3 regions of the Marinobacterium sp. LSUCC0821 genome follow, and region 1 is predicted to be linked to each of the others. Evidence: predicted binding sites of a transcription regulator. Region 1 holds the regulator's gene; each other region holds the start of a gene.

Region 1 (3,280 bases):
CATACATAGTTGATTCACGATTATCGATGCTGTAGCTAAGGTTTATAGCGAGTGTTGAGACGCCAGCATCTACGATTAGCTCTTGCAGGGTGGCAATGATCTCCATCTCGTTGTGCGCCAGTGTGCCGTGTAACAGAAGAAGTACGCCATCAGCGAGTGTCTTATCTTCCGCGAGCTCCAGGTTGGCATTGAGGGTTAAACCATTGAATGGAATCTGTACTTGTTCTGCTTGTGCAACGCTGGCGTTAAGTGCTGTAAGCATTAGTATGCCGGCAATCGCTTTAGGTAGGAATTGCATCTATCTCTCCAGGGCTGAGAAGTTATATTTTTTTTATGAGTCTACTCCAATAAAAAAACGAGGCAAGATGCCCCGTTTTTAAATGGTGAAACCCTTACAGGCCGTCGTAGGCAAGCAAACAGTGTACGGGTACACCTGTATCTTGGATCTTGGTTGAGCCTGCTAGATCAGGTAGGTCGATCAATGCTGCCACCTCGACAACTTCGGCGCCTAGGCCGTTAATCAGGGTACAAGCAGCCAATGCAGTACCACCTGTTGCGATCAGGTCATCGATAAGTACAACTCTGTCTCCAGATTTAAGTGCGTCTTTCTGTATCTCTACCGAGGCTGTACCGTACTCGAGCGTGTAATCCTGAGAAATGGTCTCGCCAGGTAACTTGCCCTTTTTGCGCACTAGAACAAGCGGTTTCTTTAACTCATGGGCAATGATTGCACCAAACAGAAAGCCACGCGCATCGATACAGGCGATGTGGGATACATCCATGCTCATGTAACGATCAACAAAGGCGTTAGCGACCATGCGAGATGCTTTAGGGTCTTGGAAAATTGGTGTTATATCGCGAAACAAAATGCCCGGTTCTGGCCAGTCTGGAATAGAGCGAACTACCGATTTTACGTAAAACTCGTCGTAAGACATTAAAACTCCGAAGGGGAATTAACCCAGTTTAGCTTGGCTGCCACAGCCTGGACCATGACACTCACCAGCCGCTTCCATTAGTGCCTGAGTATCAAGGATCTCTAGCTCTTTACCCTCAACACGAATCAGATTCTGCGAAGAGAAGCGGGTGAAGATTCGGCTCACTGTCTCTACAGCAAGGCCTAGGTAGTTACCAATCTCATTTCGCGACATAGATAGTCGGAAAGAGGTTGAAGAGTAACCACGTGCGGCAAAACGGTCTGCAATTTTCAGCATAAACGTTGCGATACGCTGCTCTGCAGTTTTTTTCGATAGCAGCATCATCATCTGCTGATCTTCACTAATTTCACGACCCAGCGAGCGCATGATAGAACGACGTAGCTCAGGCATCTGACCTGAAAGATCATCAAGACGCTCAAATGGGATTTCACAGACTGTAGTGGTCTCTAGCATCTTAGCGCTCATTGGGTATGCGCCAGAGTCCAGGCCTGCAAGGCCAACCAGTTCACCAGGGAAGTAGAAGCCGTTGATCTGCTCTTCACCATCCGGGCTTACTGAGTAGGTCTTTATTGAGCCTGCACGAATGGCATAGAGAGAGCCAAAGTTCTCGCCTTGGCGGAACAGAAAATCGCCTTTGTGAAGAGGCTTGCTCTTATCGACGATATCATCAAGTTTAACCATATCGTCGTTATTGAGTGACACTGGCAAACACAAAGAGCTAAGTGAACAGGTGTTGCAGTGCACTTCATTGATGTTTGCGATCTTTAATTTTTGAGTATCGGACATATTCACCTCGTTGGCACGAGTATAGCCAAAGAGGATTAGTGACCCAAGTCAAAAAACGATATTTGTCGATAAGCGCTGCTTATTCAGTCTCTTTTACTAGAGTCTTAGATAATTCGTGAGAATCGCTGCTCGCTATGGTTTATGTAAGCATCAAAGGTCATACAGACTCTGCGAATTAATAGTCGCCCAGCGGCTGTAACATCTAACCCTTTCTCATTCATATGAATAAGTCCGTCATTTACCATCGGTTCCAATAGGCGAAGTTCATCAGCAAAGTACTCTTGGAATTGAATACCAAGCTCTTTGGACTGATCAGCAAAGTTCAACTGGAAGTCACAGATCAGGCGAGTAATCACCGCGCGACGAATTTTGTCATCGTCGTTCATTTTGTACTCTTTACTGATCGCAGAGCCCTCTGCATTGATGCCCGCATCATATTTCGTGATATCAGGGCTGTTCTGCAGGTAGTAGTCACCAATCTGACTAATAGCCGAGACGCCAAGACCAATCAGGTCACACTCCGAGTGGGTGGTGTAGCCTTGGAAGTTGCGGTGCAGGGTGCCCTCATCTTGATGGCGGGTTAGGGTGTCCTCTGGCAGCGCGAAGTGGTCCATGCCGATGTTGCGGTAGCCTGCAGAGGTTAGCTTATCAATACTCTGATGGTGAATGGCGAGTTTTGTAACTGCATCAGGCAGTTCATCTGCATTGATGCGACGCTGCGGTTTAAAGCGCTCAGGAAGGTGCGCATAGTTGAATACTGAAAGGCGATCTGGGCGTAGTTCTAGGATGCGATCTAAGGTCTCTGCAAAACTCTCTTCAGTTTGTAGTGGCAAACCGTAGATGAGATCGACGTTAATTGATCGGAAACCAAGGTCGCGCGCCTCTTCTAGAAGGGCGGTCGTCATCTCCAGTGATTGGACCCGATTTACCTTCTTTTGTACCTCAGGGTTTACATCCTGCACGCCAATACTGATGCGGTTGAAGCCTAGATTTCGGAGTAGCTGTAAACGACCTTCGCTCATCTCACGAGGATCGATCTCAATGGCGTAGTCGCCCTCATCGTCATCACGCAGGTTAAAGTTCTCTCGCAGGGTTTCCATCAAAAGCTTGGTCTGCTCATCACTGATGAACGTGGGTGTACCACCGCCCCAGTGAAGCTGATCAACTACCTGTGATTTCCCAAGCTCTTCACCGCGCATTTTGATCTCTTTGATTAACGTATCGAGGTAGGGTTGAGCGCGGCTGCGATCGGCAGTCACGACCTTGTTACAGCCACAGTAGTAGCAGACATGTGCACAGAAAGGGATATGGATATAGAGAGAAAGTGGACGGCTTGGATCTCGCTCGTTAATTGCACTTGTCAGTATTGCGCGACTATCAGTGCTGTTCTCAAACTGCAGTGCGGTAGGGTATGAGGTGTAACGAGGTCCCGCCAGATCGTAACGGCGAATGAGGTCTGAATCCCATTGAATTTTAGTTTGTGCAAGCACGAGCCAATCCTTCTCAAAATAGTCGTGCCAGTTTACCGAGTTAAAACAAAAAGTTGTTGATGCGCATCA
Region 2 (3,280 bases), 780 kb from region 1:
AATGGGCTGCGGTAACACTCTCAATCAAGGTGGCACTTTGGGCAACGCTCATTAGCCTCCCCTTTGCTATTGGTGTCGCTTGGCTTCTGGCTCGCCGAGATTTTTTTGGTAAGCAGTTTTTGAATGGCTTAGTTCACCTCCCTCTTATTCTGCCACCTGTTGTAACCGGCTATCTTCTTCTCATCACCTTTGGGACACGTACACCGCTGGGAAGCTTTCTTGCTGAGTGGGGAATCCAGTTCGCTTTTCGCTGGAGTGGTGCTGCTCTCGCCGCCGGAATCATGGCATTCCCACTCATGGTCAGAGCGATCCGTCTCTCTATTGAGGCTATAGATCCGAAACTAGAGCAGGCTGCATCCACTCTTGGCGCTGCAAAACATAGAGTCTTTTTGACCATCTCTCTGCCACTGATGCTCCCGGGTATCATCGCTGGTGCTGTTCTAGCGTTTGCAAAAGCGATGGGTGAGTTTGGTGCCACCATCACCTTTGTCTCGAATATCCCGGGGCAAACGCAAACGCTACCCTCAGCGATCTACGCCTTTTTACAGGTACCAGGGGGTGAGAGCTCTGCGGTGAAACTGGTAATCATTTCAATCTGTATCGCGATGGGTGCCCTTATCGCCTCTGAGATTCTCTCTCGCAGAGTAAGCCGGAGGCTAGGCCAGTGAGTTTGGTTATCAATATTCAGAAGCAGTTTTCTAGCTTTCAGCTCGACGCTCAATTCGAAGTACCCAAGGGTATTACCGCACTATTTGGTAAATCTGGCTCTGGCAAAACATCTATCATTAACACCATTGCGGGTCTTGAAAGGCCTGATCAGGGCGAGATCATCGTTAATGGCCAGACTCTCTTTAACAGTAAAGAGAAGATTTGGGTGCCAGCGCATCAACGCCAGATAGGTTATATCTTTCAAGAGGGCAGACTCTTCCCGCACCTCAGTGTTAAGGAGAATCTTCTCTACGCTAGCAAGGTGACCAGCAAGCCGATGAAGCATCAGCAGTTTGATTACATCATTCAACTGCTTGGTATAGACCACCTGCTTGATCGTCAGCCAGCCCGCCTATCCGGCGGTGAGAAACAGCGCGTGGCAATTGGCCGAGCGCTGCTGAGCAACCCGCAGCTTATTCTTGCTGATGAACCTCTCTCTGCCCTAGATGAGTCACGTAAAGCGGAACTTCTCCCCTACTTTGAACGGTTGCGCGATGAACTAGAGATACCCATTCTCTATGTCACACACTCGGCTCAAGAGGTGCTGCGTTTAGCAGACTATGTTGTGGCTATCGATGATGGACGGGTGACCACGCCAGGGCCAGCGAGGGAAGTGCTTTCCGATAGTCGCATCAACAAGCAGGCTCATCGCGCTATGAGCTCACAATTCAAAGCGTCGGTGGTTGCACACCATCAAGATGGTTTAACAGAATTGGCTGCTAATGGTGTGACCCTATTTACACCTACAGTGAAGGCAGAGGTCGGTAGCCCACTATGTTTGGAGATATTCGGCCACGATATGCTTATTACGAGATTGCGGATTGCAGAGAGTTCAGCTCTAAATCAATTAGCAGGAAAGATTACTTCTGTAACAACGCCCGCACCGAATAGCATCTTCCTAACCCTGGAAACGGCCATTGGTGAATTAACGGCACGCCTCTCTGCACGTGCATTCCAGAAACTTGGTCTGGTAGCAGGTGATAACTGCCACCTGTGTATTCAGGCAATACATCAGTCCAACCGGAACAGTTGCGCTTAAACGACATCAACTGTCGAAATTAATCAAAGCTTATCTAAATTAGATATATATCAATTACCTTTCGCTAATAAACGAGGTAATATCCCTCTGTATTTTTGTGCACTACACACAAACGATCATAGAGATTAATTAACGTCATTGGAGGCATCCTCGATGATTTCAGAATCGGTAGTGGAACTATCACGTTGGCAATTTGCCATCACGGCGATGTACCACTTTCTATTTGTCCCTCTTACCCTAGGTCTCTCATTTCTATTGGCGATCATGGAGTCGGTTTATGTAATGACCGGTAAACAGATCTACCGTGATATGACCAAATTCTGGGGTAAATTGTTCGGTATCAACTTCGCACTGGGTGTAACCACCGGTCTGACAATGGAGTTTCAGTTCGGCACGAACTGGGCCTACTACTCACACTACGTGGGTGATGTCTTTGGTGCGCCTTTGGCTATCGAGGGTCTTGTTGCCTTCTTCCTAGAATCTACCATGATCGGTCTATTCTTCTTCGGCTGGGATCGACTCACCAAGGTTCAACACCTTGCAGTGACTTGGCTGGTTGCAATTGGCTCTAACTTCTCAGCGTTGTGGATTTTGATCGCAAACGGCTGGATGCAGAATCCAGTTGGAGCCTACTTCAACTTCGAAACCATGCGCATGGAGATGGACAGCTTTGCCGAGGTCCTATTCAACCCAGTTGCACAGGTGAAGTTTGTTCACACTGTCTCTGCGGGTTATGTAACGGGCGCTATTTTCGTACTGGCTGTCAGCAGCTACTTCATGCTTCGTAACCGCGACATTCCATTTGCACGCCGCTCATTTGCGATCGCGTCTGCATTCGGTCTTGCATCAGCAATCTCTGTTATCGTGCTAGGTGACGAGTCTGGCTATGAAGTGGGTGAGGTTCAAAAGGTTAAATTGGCGGCAATCGAAGCGGAGTGGGAAACACATCCAGCGCCAGCAGCCTTTACTCTTGTTGGCCTTCCTAACGAAGAGACCATGCATACCGATTACGCAGTTAAGATTCCAGGAGCTCTGGGTCTTATTGCAACGCGTTCTCTGGACGAAGAGGTTATGGGTATTAAGGATCTAGTGGCTCACGCTGAAGATCGCATCCGTAACGGTATTGTGGCTTACGGCCTGCTTGAGAAACTTCGTAACGGTGAAGATACGCCTGAAAACCGTGCTGCATTCTCTGAAGTTAGCGCGGATCTAGGTTACGGCTTGCTGCTTAAGCGCTACACCCAAGCAGTGGTAGATGCGACTGACGAGCAGATCCAGCTCGCTGCACGCGATACTATTCCGCAGGTTGCGCCGATGTTCTGGACCTTCCGTATCATGGTAGGTGCAGGCTTCACGATGCTGCTGCTATTCGTTCTATCTTTCTACTACACCACTAAGCGTAAGGCATACAAAACTCGGTGGTTGCAGTGGTTTGCACTGCTTAGCTTGCCGCTACCTTGGGTAGCGAGTGAAATGGGTTGGTTTGTCGCTGAGTTTGGTCGTCAGCCATGGGCGATTGGTGAAATTCTACCG
Region 3 (3,280 bases), 470 kb from region 1:
GAGCGGTACAGGTGAATCTCAAAGTTCTCAGAGAACTCAGGAACCTTCACGACCTCCTCCTCAATCTGAGTAGGGAAGACGTTGACGCCACGAATAATCATCATGTCATCTGAGCGGCCTGTAATCTTATCGATACGACGCATTGGGCGCGCAGTTCCTGGTAGCAGACGTGTCAGATCTCGCGTGCGGTAACGGATCATTGGCAGCGCCTCTTTGCTTAAGGTGGTGAATACAAGTTCACCTAGCTCACCATCTGGCAGAACCTTGCCAGTTTCCGGGTCGATAATCTCTGGGTAGAAGTGATCTTCCCAAACTGTTGGCCCGTCCTGAGTCTCGCCACACTCTTGGGCAACACCAGGGCCCATGATTTCTGAAAGACCATAGATATCTGTCGCTTTCATATCGAGACGCTTCTGCATCGCAAGACGAAGATCGTTGGTCCATGGCTCTGCGCCAAAAATACCGAGGCGAAGTTTTAGTGTATGCGGATCAACACCCTGGCGCTCCATCTCATCTGCGATATTGAGCATGTACGATGGGGTCACCATGATAATGTCTGGATCAAAATCCTTGATCAGACGAACCTGCTTCTCAGTCTGCCCACCCGACATTGGAATGACTGTACAGCCTAAGCGCTCTGCACCGTAGTGTGCGCCTAGGCCCCCCGTGAATAGACCGTAGCCATATGAGACGTGAACCTTGTCTCCAGGTCTGCCGCCTGCAGCACGAATAGAGCGCGCAACTAATTCAGCCCAAGTGTCGATGTCATTCTGTGTGTAACCCACAACCGTTGGCTGCCCAGTCGTGCCACTCGATGCGTGGAGGCGAACAATCTGCTCCATCGGTGTTGCAAACATCCCATAGGGATAGTGGTCACGCAGGTCGCTCTTAGTGGTGAACGGCAGTTTTGCTAGATCATCTAGGTTCTTAATATCGTCTGGGTGAATACCCTGCTCATCAAAGCGGCGCTTGTACATTGCGACATTGTCATAGGCGTGGCGCACGCTCCATTTAAGACGTTCAAGTTGTTCAGCACGAAGCGCATCTATGGAGGCTGTCTCCATAGGGTCTAGGCGGTCTGGTCGAAACTCATTTCGCTTGATCATGATCATTACTCTCGAATTCTTAAATTACTCGCCTTTGTATGCGGCAGGTCGTTTTTCGATAAAGGCCATAACACCCTCTTTGTAGTCATAAGAGTTGCCTGCGACTTGTTGAAGTTGCTGTTCAAGTAACAACTGCTCTTCAAGGGTGTTGGTTTGGCTCGCTTGCAATGCCTGTTTGGTTAAAGCCAGACCATGAGTTGGTTGGGTTGCCAAGTGTTTAGCAAAGTTGGTTGCTTCATACTGAAGGTTCTCATCATCTACTACCTTGTAGATGAGCCCCCACTCTAGGGCCTGCTCAGCTTTAAGCGGTTCGCCAAGCATGGCGAGTTGTTTAGCGCGAGCCATGCCAACAAGGCGTGGTAAGAACCAGGTGCCACCTGAGTCTGGAATTAGTCCGATTTTGCAGAATGCTTGAATGAACTTTGCTGAACGAGCTGCAATGACGAAGTCGCAAGCTAATGGAATATTTGCGCCGGCACCTGCCGCGATACCATTCACTGCACAGATAGTTGGTATCGCCATTTGACTTAGTTTAGTGAGCATTGGGTTGTAGTAACGACCAATCACTTCACCTAGGTCTGGCATTGGCTCTGCCGGTTTAACTAGTGGGTCTGATAGGTCCTGTCCGGCACAGAAGCCCCTACCTTCACCCGTTAGTAGAAGTGCTCGAATGCTTTTGTCATTAGCGATGGCGTCAAGCGCGGCATGCATCTCAAGATGCATCGCTTCATTAAAGCTGTTGAGTGTTTCTGGTCTGTTCAAGCTGAGTTTAGCTACACCTGACTCAATCTGTAACAGTAGATGCTTGAATTCCATCCCTAATAGGCTCCGAACATTTTATATTTTTGGTTGATTCGGTTTTGGTAGCAATGCGCGATGCTCTTTTTTAAAAATGCCTGATTAATAGATACAGATCAATAAAAAAATATTCTTTTTTTGTATCGCTTTTATCGGTAGACTCATTTCATCATCAATTTATAGCACATATCACTATGTACAAACCGAAGACCCTAGAAATAATTCTTGAGCACTTTAAAGCGCAGACACCTCTCCGAGCGCCTTCGCTGATTATAAGTGTCTGGGGTGATGCGGTTGAGCCTCGAGGTGGCCGTGCTTGGTTGGGTGGTTTAATCAATCTTCTTGAGCCTTTCGGTGTCAATGAGCGACTGATGCGCACCTCTGTTTTCCGCCTCGCGCAGGATGGCTGGCTATCTAGCACGAAGGTTGGGCGAAAAAGTTTCTATGCACTCACTGAATCTGGAAAGCAGCGTTTTGCTCAGGCCTTTCGACGAGTCTACTCTGCACAAAGAGTAGGGTGGCAGGGTGTATGGACGCTGCTATCGGTCCATAAGCTAAATAACGAGCAGCGTCGTGAACTACAGCTCGCATTAAGTGATATGCGGTTTGGTGTTTTGGGTAACTCCCTTCTGATCAGTCCAGTCGCTGATTTAGAAAAGGTTGAGCAGAAATTAACTGAGAGTCGCTTTGCCGATTCCGTTGTCTGTTTTCAATCATCAGAGCCACTGGCTGCTGATGCGGCCCTTGAGACTTTGGTTGTTGATGCCTGGAGTTTGGATGGTCTTGCGACTGCATACACTTCGTTTATTACACTGTTTCAACCGCTGCTAACTGAGCTTGAGGGAAAGAGTGCAGTCGATCCGCAATCCGCTTTTATTGCCAGAACGCTGTTGATCCATGAGTACCGAAAACTGGTTTTAAGGGACCCGTTATTACCTGATCAATTGCTTCCTAAAGATTGGCCAGGTCACTCGGCGCGTGAGCTCTGTGCGTTAATCTATGAGCAGCTCTCTAGTTCTGCTGATCGTTGGCTTGCTTCGCATCTTGAAGGTGAAGATGGAACCCATTTAGAGGTGAGTGACACCTATAGAAACCGTTTTTTGCGCTCTGATGGGTGGTGAATTTTATAGGTTGGATATCGGTTTTCCGCCAGCCTACCGAAATGATGCAAAGCTTTTAGTTCTCGGTTCTCTACCAGGCAAGCGCTCTATCGCGCAGAGCCAGTACTATGGTCATCCTCGAAATCTGTTTTGGCAGATATTGTCGTCATACATCGGTATAGCTGCAGATGATGATTACTGTGATAGATTACAGGCTGCTTTAGATACCAAGATTGCTCTCTGGGATGTCATGGCCAGTGCGCAGCGTCCAGGGTC

What was found. Region 1 encodes FNR, which switches genes on or off when oxygen is low (the NO sensors DNR and NnrR bind a similar motif). Its sites were predicted from a motif close to TTGATNTANATCAA; they were not measured.
Region 2: a site for FNR is predicted at 1,788-1,801, ahead of HH196_RS08325 (cytochrome ubiquinol oxidase subunit I). Genes of this name have one in related genera too.
Region 3: a site for FNR is predicted at 2,011-2,024, ahead of paaG (2-(1,2-epoxy-1,2-dihydrophenyl)acetyl-CoA isomerase PaaG). Genes of this name have one in related genera too.

What each region holds. Positions count from the first base shown of each region.
Region 1 is NZ_CP051666.1:944,506-947,785, reverse strand. It holds gene HH196_RS04615 (alpha/beta hydrolase) at 1-298, opposite strand, end outside; gene HH196_RS04610 (adenine phosphoribosyltransferase) at 393-935, opposite strand; gene fnr (fumarate/nitrate reduction transcriptional regulator Fnr) at 954-1,721, opposite strand; gene hemN (oxygen-independent coproporphyrinogen III oxidase) at 1,826-3,211, opposite strand.
Region 2 is NZ_CP051666.1:1,722,048-1,725,327, forward strand. It holds gene modB (molybdate ABC transporter permease subunit) at 1-668, shown strand, start outside; gene modC (molybdenum ABC transporter ATP-binding protein) at 665-1,747, shown strand; gene HH196_RS08325 (cytochrome ubiquinol oxidase subunit I) at 1,901-3,280, shown strand, end outside.
Region 3 is NZ_CP051666.1:1,410,958-1,414,237, reverse strand. It holds gene paaK (phenylacetate--CoA ligase PaaK) at 1-1,106, opposite strand, end outside; gene paaG (2-(1,2-epoxy-1,2-dihydrophenyl)acetyl-CoA isomerase PaaG) at 1,131-1,922, opposite strand; gene paaX (phenylacetic acid degradation operon negative regulatory protein PaaX) at 2,099-3,025, shown strand; gene HH196_RS06735 (DNA-deoxyinosine glycosylase) at 3,015-3,280, shown strand, end outside.